DNA from 4 places in the Peribacillus sp. FW305-BF15 genome. Region 1 is predicted to be linked to each of the others. Evidence: riboswitches for the same ligand, from Rfam matches in the RefSeq annotation. Region 1 holds a riboswitch; each other region holds the start of a gene.
What was found. A riboswitch is a leader RNA that binds a small molecule or an ion and turns the genes downstream of it on or off. The one in region 1 is predicted to bind thiamine pyrophosphate.
Positions count from the first base shown of each region.

Region 2: linked by a shared signal. The riboswitch ahead of tenA (thiaminase II) and the one ahead of thiC (phosphomethylpyrimidine synthase ThiC) in region 1 are both predicted to bind thiamine pyrophosphate.
Region 3: linked by a shared signal. The riboswitch ahead of AC3WLU_RS15140 (ABC transporter substrate-binding protein) and the one ahead of thiC (phosphomethylpyrimidine synthase ThiC) in region 1 are both predicted to bind thiamine pyrophosphate.
Region 4: linked by a shared signal. The riboswitch ahead of tenA (thiaminase II) and the one ahead of thiC (phosphomethylpyrimidine synthase ThiC) in region 1 are both predicted to bind thiamine pyrophosphate.

Region 1 is NZ_JBYSYV010000014.1:103,791-108,883, forward strand. It holds gene AC3WLU_RS16260 (DUF3231 family protein) at 1-303, shown strand, start outside; gene AC3WLU_RS16265 (hypothetical protein) at 391-561, opposite strand; gene thiC (phosphomethylpyrimidine synthase ThiC) at 584-2,365, opposite strand; TPP riboswitch at 2,501-2,615, opposite strand; gene AC3WLU_RS16275 (HAD family hydrolase) at 2,732-3,520, opposite strand; gene AC3WLU_RS16280 (histidine phosphatase family protein) at 3,672-4,217, opposite strand; gene AC3WLU_RS16285 (hypothetical protein) at 4,454-4,906, opposite strand.
Region 2 is NZ_JBYSYV010000010.1:12,055-17,147, forward strand. It holds gene AC3WLU_RS12195 (ABC transporter ATP-binding protein) at 1-288, shown strand, start outside; gene AC3WLU_RS12200 (DUF459 domain-containing protein) at 331-1,032, opposite strand; gene AC3WLU_RS12205 (GNAT family N-acetyltransferase) at 1,252-1,758, shown strand; gene AC3WLU_RS12210 (Spo0E family sporulation regulatory protein-aspartic acid phosphatase) at 1,816-2,013, opposite strand; gene AC3WLU_RS12215 (Fur-regulated basic protein FbpA) at 2,262-2,450, opposite strand; SAM riboswitch class I at 2,621-2,725, opposite strand; TPP riboswitch at 2,883-2,987, shown strand; gene tenA (thiaminase II) at 3,085-3,774, shown strand; gene thiW (energy coupling factor transporter S component ThiW) at 3,790-4,311, shown strand; gene thiD (bifunctional hydroxymethylpyrimidine kinase/phosphomethylpyrimidine kinase) at 4,280-5,086, shown strand; gene thiM (hydroxyethylthiazole kinase) at 5,083-5,093, shown strand, end outside.
Region 3 is NZ_JBYSYV010000013.1:3,882-8,974, forward strand. It holds gene AC3WLU_RS15125 (amidohydrolase) at 1-54, shown strand, start outside; gene rarD (EamA family transporter RarD) at 135-1,064, shown strand; gene AC3WLU_RS15135 (TGL-type protein-glutamine gamma-glutamyltransferase) at 1,157-1,984, opposite strand; TPP riboswitch at 2,297-2,406, shown strand; gene AC3WLU_RS15140 (ABC transporter substrate-binding protein) at 2,540-3,535, shown strand; gene AC3WLU_RS15145 (thiamine-binding protein) at 3,547-3,831, shown strand; gene AC3WLU_RS15150 (ABC transporter permease) at 3,828-4,610, shown strand; gene AC3WLU_RS15155 (ABC transporter ATP-binding protein) at 4,600-5,093, shown strand, end outside.
Region 4 is NZ_JBYSYV010000017.1:12,037-17,129, reverse strand. It holds gene AC3WLU_RS17970 (protein kinase domain-containing protein) at 36-764, opposite strand; TPP riboswitch at 1,502-1,633, shown strand; gene tenA (thiaminase II) at 1,770-2,453, shown strand; gene AC3WLU_RS17960 (ECF transporter S component) at 2,469-3,053, shown strand; gene AC3WLU_RS17955 (ABC transporter ATP-binding protein) at 3,066-4,529, shown strand; gene AC3WLU_RS17950 (energy-coupling factor transporter transmembrane component T family protein) at 4,530-5,093, shown strand, end outside.

The DNA.
Region 1 (5,093 bases):
AAAGAAAATAACGTAGGACTGCCTCCCTCACCACCTGAAAGGCCTAAAGCTAATTTGGAGGATATTCCCGTCGGGGCACGTCTTCAAGATCCTGAAATCTCCGCTTCAGTATCAATCGATATTAATGCAGGATTAGTTGCTTGCAGCCAAATGATGGGTCAATGCATCCGCGAAGATATTGCACAGATGTTTGCGCAATTCCATACCAACAAAGCTGCATTGGGTGCTGACTTCCTAAGATTGAATAAGGAAAAAGGATGGCTTGTCCCTCCTCCCCTTCATATCAATAAAACAAGTATGTAAATAGTAATGATAGATCCCCTTAATCATGTTTTGTAATCGAATCAACATGATTAAGGGATTCATTCCAAAAGGACGATTAAGGAATCATTACCATTGAAGACTTTCGATCAAGTGGCACTTTGTACATTGTTGACTATAATCATTTTTCACAAATTCATGGTTGCAATTCTCCCGAAAAATATTCAGCTCCCTTTTCAGCTGCTCCAATTGAGTTTCCAACTGTTTCATTTCAACTTTTATCTGGATTACCCGATTCATCGAATTCTCCCTCTCGTCGGAATCATTGATAGATTTCCCCATCCGTTTTCCTAAATTCATTCGCTTTTTCTTTAAGCCCTTCATCAATTACCGACTCAAAGCCCAGACCCTTTTCCTTCGCCAAATCACGGATGTCCTGAGAGATTCTCATACTGCAGAATTTCGGTCCGCACATTGAACAGAAATGGGCTGTTTTGGCACCTTCTGCCGGAAGAGTTTCATCGTGATATTCAACCGCCCTTTCAGGATCAAGGGAAAGATTGAATTGATCTCTCCAACGAAATTCGAATCTAGCCTTCGAAAGGGCATCATCCCGTTTTCTTGCCTGCGGATGGCCTTTTGCAAGATCAGCTGCGTGTGCTGCAATTTTATAAGTAATGACCCCTACCCGAACATCCTCTTTATTCGGAAGTCCCAAATGCTCTTTCGGTGTCACATAGCAAAGCATGGCCGTTCCAAACCATCCAATCATGGCAGCACCAATCGCAGAAGTGATATGGTCGTATCCAGGAGCTATGTCCGTCGTCAATGGTCCCAGGGTATAGAATGGTGCTTCTTGACAGACTTCCAGCTGTTTATCCATATTTTCTTTAATCAAATGCATCGGTACGTGACCGGGTCCCTCCACCATGACTTGAACATCGTGCTTCCAAGCAATCTTCGTCAATTCCCCAAGTGTTTCCAATTCCGCAAATTGTGCCTCATCGTTTGCATCTGCAATGGATCCCGGACGGAGACCGTCACCTAATGAGAAAGAAACATCATACGTCTTCATGATTTCACAAATCTCTTCAAAGTGTGTATAGAGAAAGCTTTCTTGGTGGTGGGCCAAGCACCATTGTGCCATGATGGAGCCTCCCCGGGAAACAATACCCGTAACTCGCTTTGCTGTCATTGGGATGTATCGCAAAAGCACACCAGCGTGTATGGTGAAGTAATCGACACCTTGCTCAGCCTGCTCGATTAAAGTATCCCGGAATACTTCCCAATTTAAATCTTCCGCGACCCCATTCACTTTTTCCAATGCTTGATATATCGGAACCGTCCCAACAGGCACAGGTGAATTCCTGATAATCCATTCCCGCGTCGTGTGAATATTCTTTCCTGTGGAAAGATCCATTATGTTGTCTGCACCCCATCGTGTAGCCCAAGTCATTTTCTCCACTTCAGCTTCGATCGATGAACTGACAGCTGAATTTCCAATATTCGCATTTATTTTCACGTGAAAATTACGTCCGATGATCATGGGCTCACTTTCAGGATGGTTAATATTTGCCGGAATGATTGCCCGCCCGCTAGCTACCTCTTCCCTTACAAACTCAGGGGCTACATTTTCCCTGATCGAAATGAACTCCATTTCTGGAGTAATGATCCCTTTGCGGGCATAATGGAGCTGGGTTACGTTTTTCCCTTTCACCGCACGCAATGGTTTTCTTTTCAATCCCGGAAAAACTTCGGCATTGGATTGTGACTCCACTTTTCTATATCCGTTATCTTCCGGCTTTATTTCACGCCCTTCATACTCTTCAACATCTTCCCGTTCCAGAACCCAGCTGCGTCTAATCGGGGCAAGGCCTTTATGAATATCAATCGGATATTCTGAATCCGTATAGAAGCCGCTTGTATCATATACACGTAAAGGCGGATTCTCCTCTTCTCCGAATGCCCCTGTCGTCGGACTTAGCTCAATTTCACGCATAGGTACTTTAATATCGGGTCTAGATCCCTCAACATACACTTTTTTACTCCCGGCAAAACTGGACATAATTGAAACGTTCATGTCATTTACTGAATTACTCTTCATGATTTCATTTCTCCTTTTTAAGTTCATTTAAAAAGGACAAAATCCAATCCATTTCGCACGAAAAAGCCAGGTCTCATATTTAAGACCCGGCTAACGTTAGTATGACTACAGAAATGACCAGTTGAAAGGTCATCGTTAAGTAGATTCTAACTTCCCCACGCTGGTATGAACCAGATCAGGTCCTGAGGGTTAAGAAGCTTAAGCGCTTCTCTCTCAGCCCAACTTTTATTGGACACCCCTAGTCTGAATAATTTAATTGATTACAGGGTAACTATATCTCACCCTTTTCATTCTGTAAATAATTTAAAAGACCTAGTATTTTCTCTGCAATCATCTAAAATTTGTTATTTGGAGGAGGACCGCCAATTAATTCCCCAGGCTCCCAAGGATAGGAAAAAGCTCCTCTAAATGCGTGATTTCGTAGGTTGGAATCACTTCATTCCGTTCCTTATCATGGCGATTTATCCAAACCGACTTTATGCCTACCCGTGATGCTCCAAGGATATCGGTCATTAAATTATCGCCGACCATCAATACTTCATCCTTATCTAGCTCCATGATTTCCAAAGCATGCTCAAAAATGGAGGCATCAGGTTTACCTCGTCCAAATGCGCCTGAAATCACGATTTGGTCGAAATAAGGAACCAGTTCAGGCGTTATTTCAAGTTTGGTATTTTGCAGCTCAGGAGATCCGTTCGTAAGCAATAGCAATTTGTACTTTCCTTTTAATTCATCCAGAACACGGAATGTTTCTTCATAGATAAATGGCTTTTTGCGTCTTTCGGCCGGGAAACGTTCTGCCAGTTCAAGCCCAAATTCCGGGTCATCGATCCCTAATGCCTTCAAGCCCCTCGTCCACGCTTCTTTCCGATAAGCCGGTACAATCCCGGCCATCTTCCGGAATTCATCATGATCATCCCGAAAATTCCCCCATAGTCCCTCAAATGGGTTGATTCCGATCATTTGAGTGAATGCATATGTATCGTAAGAAGAATAAAGATCACGCGCTTCCTTCCGCACCGCTTCTTCAAACTCTTCGACATTCAGACCATATTTCTCCTTGGCAACTTCGCATGTGGCCACAAAAGCCTCTTTTACACTTTTCTGATCCCATAGTAATGTATCATCTAAATCAAAAAAAACTGCCTTCAGCAAAATGTCCACCCCTCTTTCCCCAATATTGAATTCGTAAAAATTACACTATTACAATAATAAACCACAACCAATAAAAAAAGAATAACTATTCGGAAAATGCATGTCTCTTTCTTCGCAAAATGGCTTACCTTTTCCGGTGGGAACCATATATTCATTTCCCTTTTCCGCTTTCAAATACATACAATTTTCCATTTCTAGCAATCTTGAACTTTGGACCGGTGAACCCCCGTCGGATCAGCTCTTTCCTCATATATACCATGAGGGCGGCATGACTCACGATCAGAACACTCCTTTCCCCCTTTGCAAAGACTTCATCCAATACTTTATTGATTCTTTGCTCAGCAAACTTAATTTCCGCCCTTGTCTGCTTGTTGATCACCGAGCAGCAGCGAATCCAGATGGCCCAAAGGATGAACGGCAGCTTAATCCTTCCTCTCAGAGGGGGAGAAGGTATTTCCCGCAGCTCCTCCATCCGATGAACCGTGCCTGGAAAGATGTGTTCCGCTGTCTTGACGGCTCTCGACATATCACTGCAATAACATTCCTGCCATTCCTCCACGCCAAATAAAGTCGTTCCATAAATAATATCCGCTGCATCATAGTCCACAAACCATTGCTTCATATCATCCGCCGTCACAGCTTTCCCAATAGGAAATTCATGTGCCACCTTAAAATGCCGTACCAAACCAATTTTCATATATTCTCCTTTTTATCTTTTAAAATATTCGTTTCTATTTCTTATAAAAGCCCTTAACAATATATTAACCTATGTAAAGCAATATAATAAATGCAAGTTGAAACCATTAACTGAGCGCCCCTTGTGTATGGTTAAAGGTTCTCACAGATTGTGTCACTGCAAGAATTTGATTATCATAAGGAAAAATATTATGGCCATATGTAAAAAAGAGAAAGCATATCGCCTTCTCCTTTCGTTTAATCTATGAATTGGAGTTCTGTTATCGTACATCTTTTCCTGAATTTATATTTCCCGCTCAAATCACTGAATTGATAATCATTTAGGGATTTCCCCAGTTGTCCCTTTAGTTTATCCGCCGTGATGGATTCCTCAACTGTCTCTTTCCAATTTTCATTTCCCATTATCTCTTCGAACGGAATGGTAGTCAGGACTTCATCATATATCTGGATGCTTTGATCGATGCCGAAGCTGCCATAGATACTGCCATTTTCATCGGCAAAGATATGCTCCGATTCCAATTCTTCCACCAATACTTCCAGATATCCCTTTGCCTTAACAGGCTTGATGGCAATCTCCGCTTCTGCCTTTACAGGTCCCAACCTTTTATCGATGATCTCTATCGTCAATTTAACGTGAACGGGCGGATAACCAAACCCTTCACTAAGTTCTGCTGCCGAGTTATATACCATCTGAACATCCTCCTTTTGTCACTATCATTATATAATATAAATACTCCATTTCATTACCAAAAACCCTTATTCAAGTTCACTTGGCATATTCTCCTTCATCAATTGAAGGGTCAGTCGTCACATTTCCGGATTCCCCTGAAACGCATCCACCCATTATAGTAAAAAAAATCAGTGTAAACCTGATTTC
Region 2 (5,093 bases), on a different contig from region 1:
AAAAATCCGCAAATCATCATTCTTGATGAAGCAACGGCGGCCTTGGATACAGAATCTGAACATTTGATCCAGCAAGCCTTGTCACGTTTAATGAAAAAACGGACTTCAATAGTCATTGCACATCGTTTATCGACCATTCATGATGCCGATCAAATCATCGTTCTGGAAAAAGGGCAGGTTCTTGAAAAAGGAACACATGACCAGTTAATGCTAAACAACGGCCGATACAAGCAGCTCCATGACTTACAGTTCCCTCAACTAAGCGATTTCAAATACCTAGCAACTTAGCAGGCAAACATGCACAGAAAGCCTTTCAGTGCATGTTTGGTTTCATTTGAAATCATAACTTTCCAAAACCCGATTCGCAATGAGCTGATACCCTTTTTCATTCGGATGTAACTTATCACTGAAATACTTTGTTTTCTTTTCATCTTCAAAAAGATCATTTGTAGGAATGAATAACATCCTTTCATCTTTATCCGCTAATCCCTTTATTGACTCGTTATAATCGCGAATGTGCTTTTCAAGTTTTTGATTGTCTTTAATTGGGTTATAAAGTCCTATTACCAGAATATCCGCTTTATCGTTTGCCTCTATCAGTGTTGATGTAATCTTTTTCAGATGGTTGATATATTCCCGTTTACCCTCATTGATTTTTCGGTCACTTATTTTCTCCAAGTTCCCGCCATTACTATTGATCAAGTCATTCGTTCCAATAAAAACAATGAAAGTATCGGCTTCATCAAGTTTCGTTTTAATTCGGTAATCATCTAGCTGTTTCATCACCCCATCCGTTTCCTGGCCTTTAATACCGTAATTCCAAAAACTCACTTTTTGCTCCGATTGGGGATTATTCAATTCATCTTCAAGGCCATCTATATATCCTTCCCCGTCCTTATCCCCTTTTCCATAGGTTAATGAATCTCCAAAAGCCATGACCCTTTGCACATCTTCCGACTCCGAGGCCTGAAATTCATATGCAGCAAAACATATAACCAGTACGATAATCAATATACCTGCCAATTTTTTCATTTGGTTCTCCTCTTGTCTTTTTACTAGAAGTATTTAATCTTTTTCATACCCAAAAAATCTGCAGTACTAACATAAAAAAGAATTGTCAGATAAAGAATAAAGAGTGTATGATAATATAAAACTTTCAATGGATTGGGTTTCATTCAACGTCCCTAAAACCAAAAACGGGATTACCCTTCATTCTGGAGATTGAATAAATGATAGTTAGGAGTTTAAATCATGGAAGAACACATAGAGTTTAGAGAGGCAGAACTATCTGATCTACCCAGAATTGTTGAAATATATAATTCGACAATTGCTTCAAGGATGGTCACGGCAGATACGGAACCTGTATCCGTCCAATCGAGGGTTAAATGGTTTGAGGAACATCATTCAGAAAGTAGACCGCTATATATCATTACTATAGAAGGGAAAACCGCTGGATGGATGAGCTTTCAATCCTTTTATGGCCGACCGGCATATAATTCCACTGCCGAAATCAGCATTTACATTGATGATTATTTCCGGGGAAAAGGAATTGGACAAATTTCGATTCGAAAGGCAATTGAATTGAGTCCAAAATTAGGTGTTAAGACTTTATTGGGTTTCATTTTCGCCCATAATACACCAAGCCTTAAGCTTTTTTCTAAATTCGGGTTTGAAGAATGGGCACATTTACCTCAAGTTGCCGAGATGGATGGCATTGAGCGGGATTTGATCATTCTAGGTAAACGTGTCGATATTTAAATATAATTCTTCAGAGCTATTGCCTTGAGCAGTAGCTTTTTCAGATTAATACAGGTTTTAAAAATACCTATATGCTTCTTGAAGGGAAAAATATTCAGAATCTCTTTTACTTGCTAACGCATTCAATAGCGTATCCAATTCTTGGCTAGCTTGTACAGTCTGCAGACTTGTTAAGCCGTAAATCGCTCCCAACTTTATCATTTCCTGTCTCTTCTCTTCTACTTTTTCTATAGTTACCTTACGGCAAGGCATCATAGCCACCTCCCATTTATTCAATATTTTTACACTTTCATCATAATGAAATCACTAGTTAAAATCAACTATTTTCCAGAAATTAAATGTGTTATTTTATAGGTCAAATGTGACAAAACACCTATTTTATTATTTAATTATGTATAATTTGTGTCGTTTTCTTATAAACGCAAAAAAGCATCCACTAGTGTAGACTGCGAATGCTTACATCATATCCCTTATCCAAAAATCCAAATATTGTATTCCGATTACTATGTCATCCATTCAGAAGGTGACTCGTTATTAGGTCTATTTATAACAATCTTATATTCATCTTCAAGTACTTTTAATGGGGCATCATAAAGGTGCCTTTCATCAGAGGTTTTGTATACTCCATTGGCCAATAGCTCTTCAATGAGTTTTGCCTTCCTCTGTTCAATCCTCTTAAATAATTCTGCCATGTAAATGGCTCCTTTCCGTCCTAGTGCCTGCTTCTAGTTAGCTAAACTTTATCAACTTGTTTGATTTCACCAAATTATATATACCTTTTCTAGTATGTCACTAAACGTTATTTCCCAAAAATAAAAGCCCCTTCTAATTTAAGAAGAGGCTGACAGTGTCCGTTCGGCTCTTCTTATCTTCCAAGCATATGCTTGTTGGATTTAGCACAGTTCCCTAAACGGGTCCGCTGCCGAGGTTTCATAGGGCCAAGTCCCTCCACCTCTCTGGATAAGAATTCAATATATAATGATGTAGAAATGATTCTATCCTAATAATCTTCAAAAGTCAATTACCTGGTTCTCCCTTTTTTCCTGGACATAAAGTGATTCCTCTTTCAAATACGGGTTGCATTTTCTTGTCTTTCTGATATGATGTCAGTAATTACATACAATTCACACCACTAGGGGAGTCTTTTTTAAGACTGAGATGGAATTAGTTCCGGACCCTTTGAACCTGAACCGGCTCATACCGGCGGAGGGAAGTGGATGATATCGTCCATTTCACAGACTATATCCATCTACCCCGTTCCGTATTCAGGAACGGGGTTTTTTATTTAACAAAGGCAAAGGGAGCCATTCTATAGGAGGATGAACAATGGAGAATACAAAATTAGAAACATTCAGTGATAGACTGCATGCACGGGCAAAAGAGATTTGGAAAAGGAATCATTCACATCCCTTTGTCCAGGCAATTGGAAACGGCACACTTCCTGAAAAGAAATTTGCCTATTACCTGAAGCAGGACTATGTCTATCTCATGGATTATTCCAAGCTCTTTGCTTTAGGTGTCATCAAAGCCCATAACATCGGAACCATGGCAAAATTTGCGAGCATTTTAAATGAAACCCTTCAAGTGGAAATGGATATTCATCGGCATTATGCTTCCGAATTCGGGATCAGCTCCAAGGAATTGGAAAATACAGAACCTACTCCAACCACTCTAGCCTATACAGGTTACATGCTAAATGCAGCTCAGCATGGGACTTTGGCAGACTTGATCGCCTGTCTCCTGCCCTGCGCTTGGGATTATTACGAAATCGGTTTGCTATTAAAAGAACAAAATGGAGCAGCACTGGAAAACAATCGCTACGCAGATTGGATAAGGTCCTATTCATCTCCTGAATTCGGGGAAGCACACAAGTGGCTGATCGCTTTGTTGGAAGAATTGACGGAAGGCATGCCTGAAAAGGAACTTCTTAGATTAGAAAAGCACTTTTTGGTTACTTCCCGATATGAATATTTATTCTGGGACATGGTTCAAAATGAGCAGGATTGGCCTCTGTAGGTGGTTGACATGAGGATGAACCCTATCAAGAAACTGACATTGACTGCCATGATCACGGCTTTAACGACGCTTACCAGTTCATTTATTTTCATCCCTGCAGGATTTGCAAAAATCTTTCCTATTCAACATCTGGCAAATGTCCTGACGGCGGTTCTATTGGGGCCTGCATATGCGGTGACACAAGCTTTTTTAGTTTCCATCATTAGAAACATGATTGGTACCGGTTCAATTTTCGCCTTTCCCGGCAGCATGATTGGTGCACTTTTGGCCGCCATCCTTTACCGAAAAACACAAAGCTTAAAATTCGCCTGTTTAGGGGAAGTGATCGGGACCGGCTTTCTCGGTTCCCTGGCCTGTTATCCGCTTGCAACCCTCCTATTGGGAGAAAAAGCTGCTCTTTTTGGTTTTTTACCGGCTTTTATGTTCAGTTCATTCGCAGGTGCGATTTTAGCTTTCATATTACTTAAAATATTGCTAAAAAATACTTATATGAAGGGGTTTTTTTATGAAAACAGCATTAACGATCGCAGGCTCTGATTCAGGGGGCGGTGCTGGAATACAAGCGGATTTAAAAACATTTTCTGCACATGGTGTATTTGGAATGTCTGCCATCACAGCCGTAACCGCCCAAAACACAATGGAAGTCCGTTCTGTACAGCCCATTGAAACTGCTATCATATCGGATCAAATTGCAGCTATCTTTGAAGATATTCCTGTCGATGCAGTAAAAATAGGCATGCTTGGATCAAAAGAAACCGTGGAAACGGTCGCTGCGTCCCTTAAAACCTTCATGCCTGCCATCATTATCCTTGACCCTGTCATGATTTCCAAAAGCGGCCACCATTTGCTCGACGAAAAGGCCGTCTCTGCCTTAAAAATGGAATTGCTTCCGCTTGCAAATCTTGTAACACCCAATGTACCAGAAGCGGAAGTACTTACTGGCTTCCCGATTCGGACGAAACAAGATTTCTACAGGGCATGCATTTCGATACAAGAAATGGGTTCCAAAGCCGTTTTACTTAAAGGCGGCCATGCAGCAGGAAATCCAAATGATCTTTTTTATGATGGGACTGACTTCCACTGGATCAAGGGAGAGCGCATTCATACAAAAAACACTCATGGTACGGGCTGTACCCTATCATCCGCCATTACATCTAACCTGGCAAATGGACTGCCATTGCAAGTGTCGATCGAACAAGCCAAGACCTATATTTCCGAAGCGATACTCAATAGCTTTTCAATCGGTAAAGGTCATGGACCTGTCCATCATTTTCATTCATATTCAAAAAAAGAAAGGAGTGACTTATTATGAAGGTTTC
Region 3 (5,093 bases), on a different contig from region 1:
GCTGAGGCGGTCATGACGGTCATCGATGACAAAATCATGTATGATAAAAATTAACAGTTGCAAAAAAAGAAATGGAAATACAAAATTGTTAGATGGAATTAGATAAAGGAATGTAAATGGAAAGAAGGCTTGTTATGAAAGTGGATCAACAAAAAGAAGGGGCGATTTATGCAGCCCTTTCTTACATGATGTGGGGAGTTGTGCCGGTTTACTGGAAGTTCCTTCAGGGAGTCGGTGCAATAGAAATTTTAGCTCAGAGGGTATTATGGTCTTTCGTGTTCATGCTGGTTTTATTGATGTTCATGAAAAAATGGCAGGCGTTTCTAGATTATGTCAAAAACATAATGGGCAATCCGAAACTCTTTACGGCATTACTAACGGCGTCACTGCTTGTTACAGCCAATTGGGGAGTGTTCATATGGGCCGTTAACTCAGGACGGATCCTCGACACGAGCCTTGGATATTATATCAATCCGCTCGTCAGTGTACTATTGGGAGTGATAGTCTTAAAAGAAAAATTGAGCGGGGCCCAAATCATTTCATTCCTGCTTGCAGGAATCGGAGTCTTGATCCTTGGCATTCATTTCGGCACGATCCCGTGGATCTCTCTTGTTTTGGCCATGACCTTTGGATTATACGGTCTGGCAAAAAAAATGATCAAGGCCGAATCGGCAATCGGGCTGACGCTCGAAACGATGATGGTAACGCCTCTGGCCCTAGGTTACCTGATTTACTTGATGAACAGGTCGGAAATGCAATTCTTTACAGACGGGAGCACAAGCTTGCTGTTGGTGGGCGGCGGGATTGCCACGGCATTGCCTCTTTTATATTTTGCAAAAGGGGCCGAGAAGATCCCGTTATCGATGCTAGGCATTTTTCAGTATATCGCTCCGACCTTATCTTTATTGATCGGGGTATTCGTCTATCATGAAAGTTTCACCAAAGCACATCTTTTAGCCTTTTTGTTCATATGGTCAGCCTTGGCTGTTTATACACTATCCATAACGAAATGGGGGCAGGCAAGTGCCCGCAGGTTCAAAGGCAAAGGGAATATTGGTGCTTGAATAGAAAAAATGCTTGGGGAATTTTCTGCCCAAGCATTTTTTTATGTCGATATTCAATAAAACGGATTTATGGCATAGGCGAAATGCCAGGGTCATGAAAGGTATATCTTCGAACCTATTTCAGAAACAATACAATTGGAAAGGCTGGCAGGACTGTTATCGGGCTTGGCACGGGGGTTATTTAGTTGGAATTGTCTATAGAAGGAACTATCCAGGGAAATGATATGCGTTGTCAGAAATGCTGATATGGTGGCGAATGGCTTTCTATTGCTATTTAATTCATCGATGATTCCCTGTGCAGTGGTAATCCCGATCCCGTGGCCATAAAAGAGGTTATTCCCTAATAATATGGCATTTTCACCTTGCCATTCAGGGGTTGCCAAGTCGTGATCAGGGTTTTTGAAGTAAACGCAATCACCTGGTAAATAATCCCTTCCTTGATGAATAATGAGAGCCATATTCTGTGGAGGGCGAAAGTCATATAAAAATAGGTCTGAAAAAAGATGGTCGAAATTCCTAGGGCCGATCAAATCCAAAATCGCCTTTAAAAAAGTGACGACCATTGCTGTACCGCATTCGAAGGCATAAAGCCCTCCATTCATGAAAATGTCAACGAGCGCAGCATGAGGGAGAATCCCTGGCTGAAGGGTAAAGGTGCCATCCTTTGAAAGGTGCCAATAACGTTGATTGGATTGAGACTCCTCAAGTGTGGAAAAATCCGGACCGCTTTTATCCAACGCAATAGCTGCCTCTATGACTCGGTTCCTCAGCTGTATCTCGAAATTAAAATCCCCAAAGTTCCGGTATTCAAAAACGTTAGAATCTTCCGCCAAGCATTGAAGAGTTTCAAGCGATTTGGCAGAGGCTGTACCTGGTTGGATTTGACTGACATCTAACCATTTGTGATTAATCTTTATCATGACATATCCACCTTTTGCTTATGAAATTAAGGGTTTAATAAAACAAGTAAACAAAAATGTCTACATGTAATGCTCATTATATGAATGCTTGAAAAGAAATGACTATTTGGAACGTGTCCGCCGCCGTTGCAGCCAAGAGATATTGGAATGGAAAGAGGCAGAATTATTTTCCTTTCAATGATTTTCGTTCCAAAAGATATTTGCAAGATATCCTGAAGTGCCAGGAATACCTTTCCAATTAGAGAGAAGAAGCAAATTAGTATTCCTTTTTCCCCATGAATTGATATAATGAGAGAGAAAAGTTCATATGTGCGAGAAATGTAGGGGGGCCAGTACTGCTGGCTGAGATTGCATCCATTAGATGCTGACTCTTTGAACCTGATCTGGGTGATGCCAGCGGAGGGAACATATTATGACTGATTTTCTGTTTTGTATGTTAACGTCCGAATTCATCTTCGGGCGTTTTTTGCTTTTTTATCCAGTATTTGAATAGCCCTGGAGCCCTTTTATGGTTCCGGCATATGAATCTTATAAGATGTGTAGGAGGATAATGACTTGAATAAATTCTTACCACTGTTAACTTCGTTCTTCCTTTTAGCTGGATGCGGAGCAGGCGGAACTAATGAAAAAGAAGAAGCATCTAAAAATGAAAAATTAAAGAAGGTATCGGTCGTGCTCGATTGGACACCGAATACAAACCATACAGGATTGTATGTAGCCAAGGAAAAAGGTTATTTTAAAGAACAAGGTCTTGATGTGGAAATTATCATGCCAGGTGAAGCTGGAGCTGATAAGCTTGTCGCTTCAGGGAAATCTGAATTTGGCGTGAGCTATCAAGAGGGCATAACGCAGGCCCGCGTACAGGGTGTGCCGATTGTTTCGGTAGCTGCCGTCATCCAGCATAATACTTCGGGATTCGCTTCCCCTGAGGCTAAGGACATTACGACTCCCAAGGATTTTGAAGGGAAAACGTATGGTGGCTGGGGATCTCCGGTTGAAAAGGCCATTATTGATTCACTCATGAAAAAGGAAAATGCGGATGTAAATAAAGTGGACATAGTCAATACAGGAGACATGGATTTTTTCACTTCGGTTAAAAGGGATATAGATTTTGCCTGGATTTATTATGGTTGGACAGGCATTGAGGCTGAGTTGCGAAATGAAAAGCTTAATATGGTGTACTTAACCGAATACTCTGATAAGCTTGATTACTATACGCCTGTTTTGACTACAAATGAAAAGATGATAAAAGAAGATCCCGAGACTGTTAAAGCATTCGTCCATGCAGCTTCGAAAGGGTACCAGTTTGCGATTAAGAATCCTGATGATGCAGCAGATATGTTAATTGAGTCTGCACCGGATCTTGATCCAAAACTAGTGAAGAAAAGCCAGGAGTGGCTTGCAGCCAAGTATCAGGATGATGCTCCGCGATGGGGTGAACAAAAGCTTGAAATTTGGAAGAATTACAGTGAGTGGATGACTGAAAATAAGCTTCTTGAAGGTGATTTCGATCCTGAAAAGGCATTTACCAATGAATTTTTACCAAAATAGGAGGAAATACAATGGCCAATTCATTAATTAGTATACAAATTATTCCTAAAGGGGAAAATGTCATCCCTATGGTCGATGAAGCAATCAAGATCATTGAAGAATCAGGTGTCAAGTATGAGGTTCACCCGCTTGAAACGACAATGGAGGGGGAGCTTTCCGAGCTTTTTGCCGTGATAGAAAAAATGAATGTAAGAATGATTGAAATAGGATCGCCGAATGTCATTTCCCAAGTGAAAATATTATATCAGCCTAGCGGGATTACGATGGATACGTTAACGGAGAAATATCGGGCATGATCGGAAGGGGAATTTGGAAGAAGGGGGCTCCCTTCTTTCTTTTATTATTGTTGCTGATAGTATGGGAGTCAGTGACAGTCTTATTGAAAGTTGAAGAATGGCTGCTTCCCGCTCCATCGGCCATTTTCATTGAAGGAATTGAGTCGTCCCGCAATCTTTACGGACACCTTATATCCACAACCGAGCTTGCGTTGTCAGGTTTTTTTATTGGAAGCTGCATCGGCTTATTGATCGCGGCAATCCTGCACCTATTTCCAGGTGTGAAGGAAGCGGTTTATCCTCTGCTCATACTATCACAAAATATACCTATCATTGTTTTGGCGCCGCTTTTGGTGATCTGGTTTGGCTTTGGCATGCTGCCTAAGTTAATCGTGATTTCACTTGTATGTTTTTTTCCGGTTGCGGTCGCATCATTGGACGGTTTTCGCCAGACACCATACGAGCTTAAGCATTATTTCAAGATGATGGGAGCGGGGAAAAACCAGTTATTTTGGAAGCTGGAACTTCCTCACTCGATCCCGTTCATTTTCTCCGGCCTGAAAATTTCGGCTACCTATAGTGTAATGGGTGCGGTTATTTCGGAATGGCTTGGGGCAAAATCGGGGATTGGTGTTTATATGACTCTCGCTTCTTCAGCGTTCAGGACAGATCGGGTGTTTGTAGCCATTTTCATCATTATGGGAATGAGCCTGATTTTTTTTGGAATCATCACTTTCCTGGAGAAATACTTGGTTTCTTGGAAGAGAAAGGAGGGCGAAAAGGGTGAAGCTGGAAATTAAAGACGTCTCCTATTCTTTCGATGGTAAGCAGAATATATTGGAGAATATGAATTTCCAAGTGAATGATGGGGAATTCGTTACGATCCTTGGGCCATCGGGAAGCGGTAAAAGTACATTGTTCCACTTGATCGGCGGGATTTTGAAGCCTGATCATGGCATCATTTCATTGGATGGTAAAAAGATAAATGGCTTAAAGGGACATATCAGCTATATGCCTCAGCAGCCTTCCCTTTTACCTTGGAGAACGGTATTGGAAAATGTTTTGCTTGGAAGTGAACTTGCTGGGACCAGAGATAAAGAAAAGGCAAAAAACCTTTTGATGAAAGCTGGTTTAGAAGAATACGATAAAGCATATCCCCATGAATTATCTGGAGGCATGAAGCAAAGGGCGGCATTCATTCGGAGTATCTTAAGTCCACAGGACTTGATGTGCCTGGACGAACCCTTTTCTGCCTTGGATGAACTGACTAGATTGCAAATGCA
Region 4 (5,093 bases), on a different contig from region 1:
GACCGCTACAAGAGAAAAGGGCGGGGCAGCAGCAGCTAATTCCAATTCTTTGACTTCAATACAGCCTTCAGGTCCATTGAGATTTCTTTAATATCTGAGTAAGGTTCTTGGATGCTTAATAACCTTTTCAGTAAATGTACGGTTTCTTTTTCTAACGAAAGCTCTTCTGTCCAAGGAAGTGCTTTTTTACTTTTGGAAGCGTACGTCGTATAAAGTACATATAGAAGTATTTCCCCCAAGTCGTAAAAATCCTGCCTTTTCAGCTGCAAAATGGATTCTTTAGCGAGGTTGTCCGAATTGATCATCTTGGACAAACCAAAGTCTATCAAAATGGGCTGATGGTTCTTAAGTAGAATATTCGGTATACGTAAATCTTGATGGAAAATGTCATGCTCATGTAGATAACATACTAAATCGACCAGCTTATCCAGAAAATATAGAGACTCTTTCTCATTGAACGTTAATTGATTCGAGAAAATATGGTCTTCTAAATTATTCCCTTCTATGAAATCCATCACAAAATAAACATTTCCATCTTGCGAAAATTTCTCGTGAAATTTAGGGATATTTCTGTGGTTTAACATTCGTAATATGGAAATTTCATTTTCAAACTGTTTCAGCTCTTTTTTGCTGCGGCGTTTACTTTTCCGGAGCTGTTTGATCACTATATTTTTATTCATTTTCAAATCATTGCAACGATAAACAATACCGTAGCTTCCTGTTCCGATTACAGCTTTTACCTCGTAGCGGTAATTCAAAACCACTCCTTTTTTTAAAGGTATATCCACAAAAAATTGGTATAACTTTCTAAATGTACGCAAAATTGAAACTTTCCTCACCACTTTCATCTATTCAAGTCAAGAACAAAAAAAGGCCGTTATTAATTAAGCTTGAACATGGATAGTTTAACACTGATTTTTGATAATGCGGTAATGAAAGTCATTTCTTCGGGGCGATCTTTTGATAGTTCACAATTAAAAATAAACTTTTCCTATAATTTCACATTATGAAATTATATGGTTTTTAAAAATATTAAGTTTACTATAATGAATTCATAATAAAAGAGTAGGAGGTGGATGGGCGCGAGTTGAGAAGTTGCTTTGGGAAATCCCTAACCGGCGTCACAATAGTGAGCTGGTTTGATGGAAAGTTCAAAAGGGGATTACTGTGAATTCATCAAATTCAAGAGTAAAATTGCAAAACTCACGAGTGAACTGCTGAATTCACGAGTCAAGTGGCCAATTCACGAGTAAAACAGCAGAATTCACGAGTAAACCGGCAAAATTCACGAGTAAAACAGTAGAATTCACGAGTAAACCGGTAAAACTCACCAGTAAAACTACTAACTGAGCTCCCTTTGATCAAATTCTTTGAAGGCTACGGGAAATGAGGGTATGGAAGATTGAAAGTTTAGTAACCCTAAATCAAGAAAACTTTTCTAATACGTTTGACAATTGGATTTATCGTGTTAATATAAAGGCAAATGAATTTAATATACAATTTGTACCACTAGGGGTGCTTTATAGGTAAAAGTTGATTTTTTACCCACAAAAGCTGAGATTGAAGTATGACTTTAAGACCCTTAGAACCTGATCTGGTTTATACCAGCGTAGGGAAGTGGGGTCTGGAACTATACATTTCTGTATTATTTCAAGTACAACCACTTTCTTTACGTTTAAGAAAGTGGTTTTTTGTTTGCAAAAAAAGGGGTGATAAGTGTTTTTTTTCTGTAACGTTCAATGAAAAAATACAATTTGGAGGTAATGGACATGAAGTTTTCAGAGGAAATCCGTAAGGAAGTTAATCACATTTGGGAAGCTAGTTTTAATCATCCGTTTGTAGCAGGAATAGGAGATGGCACATTGCCATTGGAGTGTTTCCGTTTTTATGTCATGCAAGATGCCTATTATTTATCTCATTTTGCTAGAGTTCAAGCCTTAGGGGCAGTCAAAGCTACAGATTTACATACAACAAGCAGGCTTGCCGGCCATGCACAAGGAACATATGAAGCGGAGTTGAAGCTTCATGAGAATTTTTCCGAGAGATTAGGCATCACAAAAGAAGAACGGGAAGATTTCAAGCCTGCCCCGACTGCCTATGCTTATACTTCCCATATGTATCGTGCGGCTTATTCGGGACATTTAGGAGATGTTATTGCAGCTATCTTGCCGTGTTACTGGCTGTATTATGAGATAGGTGAAAAGCTGCAAGGGTGCATGCCCGAAGAGCCGATTTATCAAGAATGGATAGCGGCTTACGGAGGAGAGTGGTTCCGCACTTTGGTGGAAGAACAAATTGCGAGGCTGGATGAGATTGCTGAAAAAGTAACTGAAGAAGATAAGGCGAGAATGAAAGAACATTTTATTCTCAGCAGCCAATATGAATACTCATTTTGGGAAATGGCTTATCGTTTAGAGACATGGCCCGTTCATAAGGAAACATTAGAAGTATAAAAGGAGAATGAAACAATGAAAAAAGGATTGAAATTAACGGATATATTAGTCACGATCGTGATTGCGGTAGCATTTGGAATCGTTTATATCCTTTGGGGTTCGATTTATTATTCCGTTAAACCATTAGGATTACATCTGGATCAACTTATTTATGGAATGTGGTTTATAGCTGGCCCCGTCGCCTTCTTAATTTTACGGAAACCGGGTGTGGCACTTTTGGCGGAGATAGCTGCAGCTTCCGGGGAGTTCTTCCTTGGTTCACCATGGGGGCTGACTGTACTGTTATATGGGGTGGTCCAAGGTTTGTTCGCGGAACTGGTGTTCATGACTTTCAAATATAAAAAATTCAATATGCAGGTGGCCGTTTTAGCTGCGATAGCTTCCTGCCTGGCATCAGTTATCATGGATTTTGCATACGGGGAAATAGGTGCGCTTTCAACTTGGAATCTATCGTTATTCATGATAGCGAGGTTTGTGGGTTCCATATTCTTTGCAGGTGTGACAGCTTATTATCTAGTTAAAGTCCTGGAAGCAACAGGAGTAACAAATCTTGTGCGTCCGGTTTCCAATAAAGATTATGCAGAACTGGATCAAAAGTAGAGGTTGAGGGCCATGGAACCAATCGTTTCTGTTGAAAAGTTAAGAATGAAATTTCCCGGTGATGAATCTTTGATATTCAAGGACCTATCACTATCGTTTGATCAAGGAGAAAAAGTGCTATTGTTGGGACCATCAGGATGTGGTAAGTCCACTCTGTTGCAAGTGTTAAGCGGATTGATTCCGAATTCCATCGAAGTCCCGATGAAAGCGGAGGAATTGAAATGCCCTTCTTCATGGGGATATGTTTTTCAAGATCCTGATAGCCAGTTTTGCATGCCATTTGCCGATGAGGAAATTGCCTTTGTCCTTGAGAATCTTTCCGTCCCTAAAGAAGAAATGAAAGAGAAAATTGAAAATCAAATCCGTAATGTAGGATTGAACCTAGGGCATACAAGTATAGAAACATTATCAGGCGGGATGAAACAGCGTCTGGCAATCGCTTCAGTATTGGCCCTTGAACCAGAAGTGCTATTTTTAGATGAACCGACAGCCATGCTTGATCCGGAAGGAACGAAAGAAATCTGGGACTTGTTGAAGGAAGTCGGAAAAGACAAAACGGTTATTATCGTCGAACATAAAATTGACCATGTTTTAGAATTCATCGAACGAATCGTGCTTTTAAACGATGACGGTCAAATCATAGCTGATGGTCCAAGAGACACCATTATTTCCCTATATAAAAATGAAATGAGAGAACATGGAATTTGGTTCCCTGGTGTTTGGGATGAATATATACAGAAGTATGCACCCACTAGGGAACACCAATTTACAGATGGTTTACCTCTTCTGGATGTGCAAGGATTTAGCGGTTTTCGGAATAAAGAGGAAAAAATACACGTTGAAGGGCTGAAGGTCCATTCAGGAGAATGGATTGTGATCAGGGGAGAAAATGGTGCGGGCAAGAGTACACTTTTGCATGCATTGATGCAGTTCATAAAAACGAAAGGTACGTATGAATTATTGGGGAACGCCATTAAAATGGTGAAAAATCCAACGGATCATATGACGTTTGTCTTTCAAAATCCTGAGTTTCAGTTCGTTGCAAATACTGTATATGAAGAGATTGCTTATTCATTGCGTATTGATAAAAGGCCGCAACAAGAAATAGATGAGAGAGTCCGCTCATTGCTTAAAGTGTTCCGCCTTGAGGCACATCGGGATAAACATCCGTTTCAATTATCAATGGGTCAAAAGCGTCGCTTAAGCGTAGCAGCATCAATCGTAATCGACAAAAAAATCATTCTCCTGGATGAGCCGACATTTGGTCAAGATTCGAAAAATACCTTTGCATTATTGGAATGGTTCGAGGAATATCGAAGGCGCGGTATAACCGTGATCATGGTAACTCATGACGAACATATTTCAAAAAACTTTGCAACCAGGATCTGGACGGTTAAGGGCGGAAACGTAATAAGTGATAAAAACATCGCGCAAGCCGGTTTTGTCGAGACCAAAGTTAAAAGGAGTGTCATGTAGATGAATGTTTCAAACGCAGAAACATGGCTCCATGGAATTAATCCAAGCCTTAAACTTGGTGTACTGATTGTATTATGCATCGTGGCGTTATTCATTCATGACCTGAATTATATGATGAACATCACCATTGGCGTATTGATATTATTTTTGTTTTTTACCGGGCATTCGATAAAACGCATCCTGCTTTTGTCGATTCCCTTTTGTTTCATTTTTATATCCACCTCTTCCGCAATGATATTATTCGGGCAAGGTGAGACGCTTTGGTTTGAGTGGGGCCTCATATCGATTTCGGAAGAAAGTTTCATGAGGGGATTACTGGTAGGCTTTCGAGCTTTGTTCTTTGCGGCCCTTGGTTTAACTTTTTCCTTAACGACGAGACCAGTGAACTTGTTTTATTCGTTAATGCAGCAAGTTAAGCTTAAACCGAAATATGCCTATAGTTTCATGGCGGCATTAAGGCTGATTCCCATTATGATGGAGGAGTTCCAAACGATACGAAACGCGATGAAGGTACGCGGTTTCGAAAGAGGAAAAGGGATAAGGTCGGTCTATTTTAAAATGAAA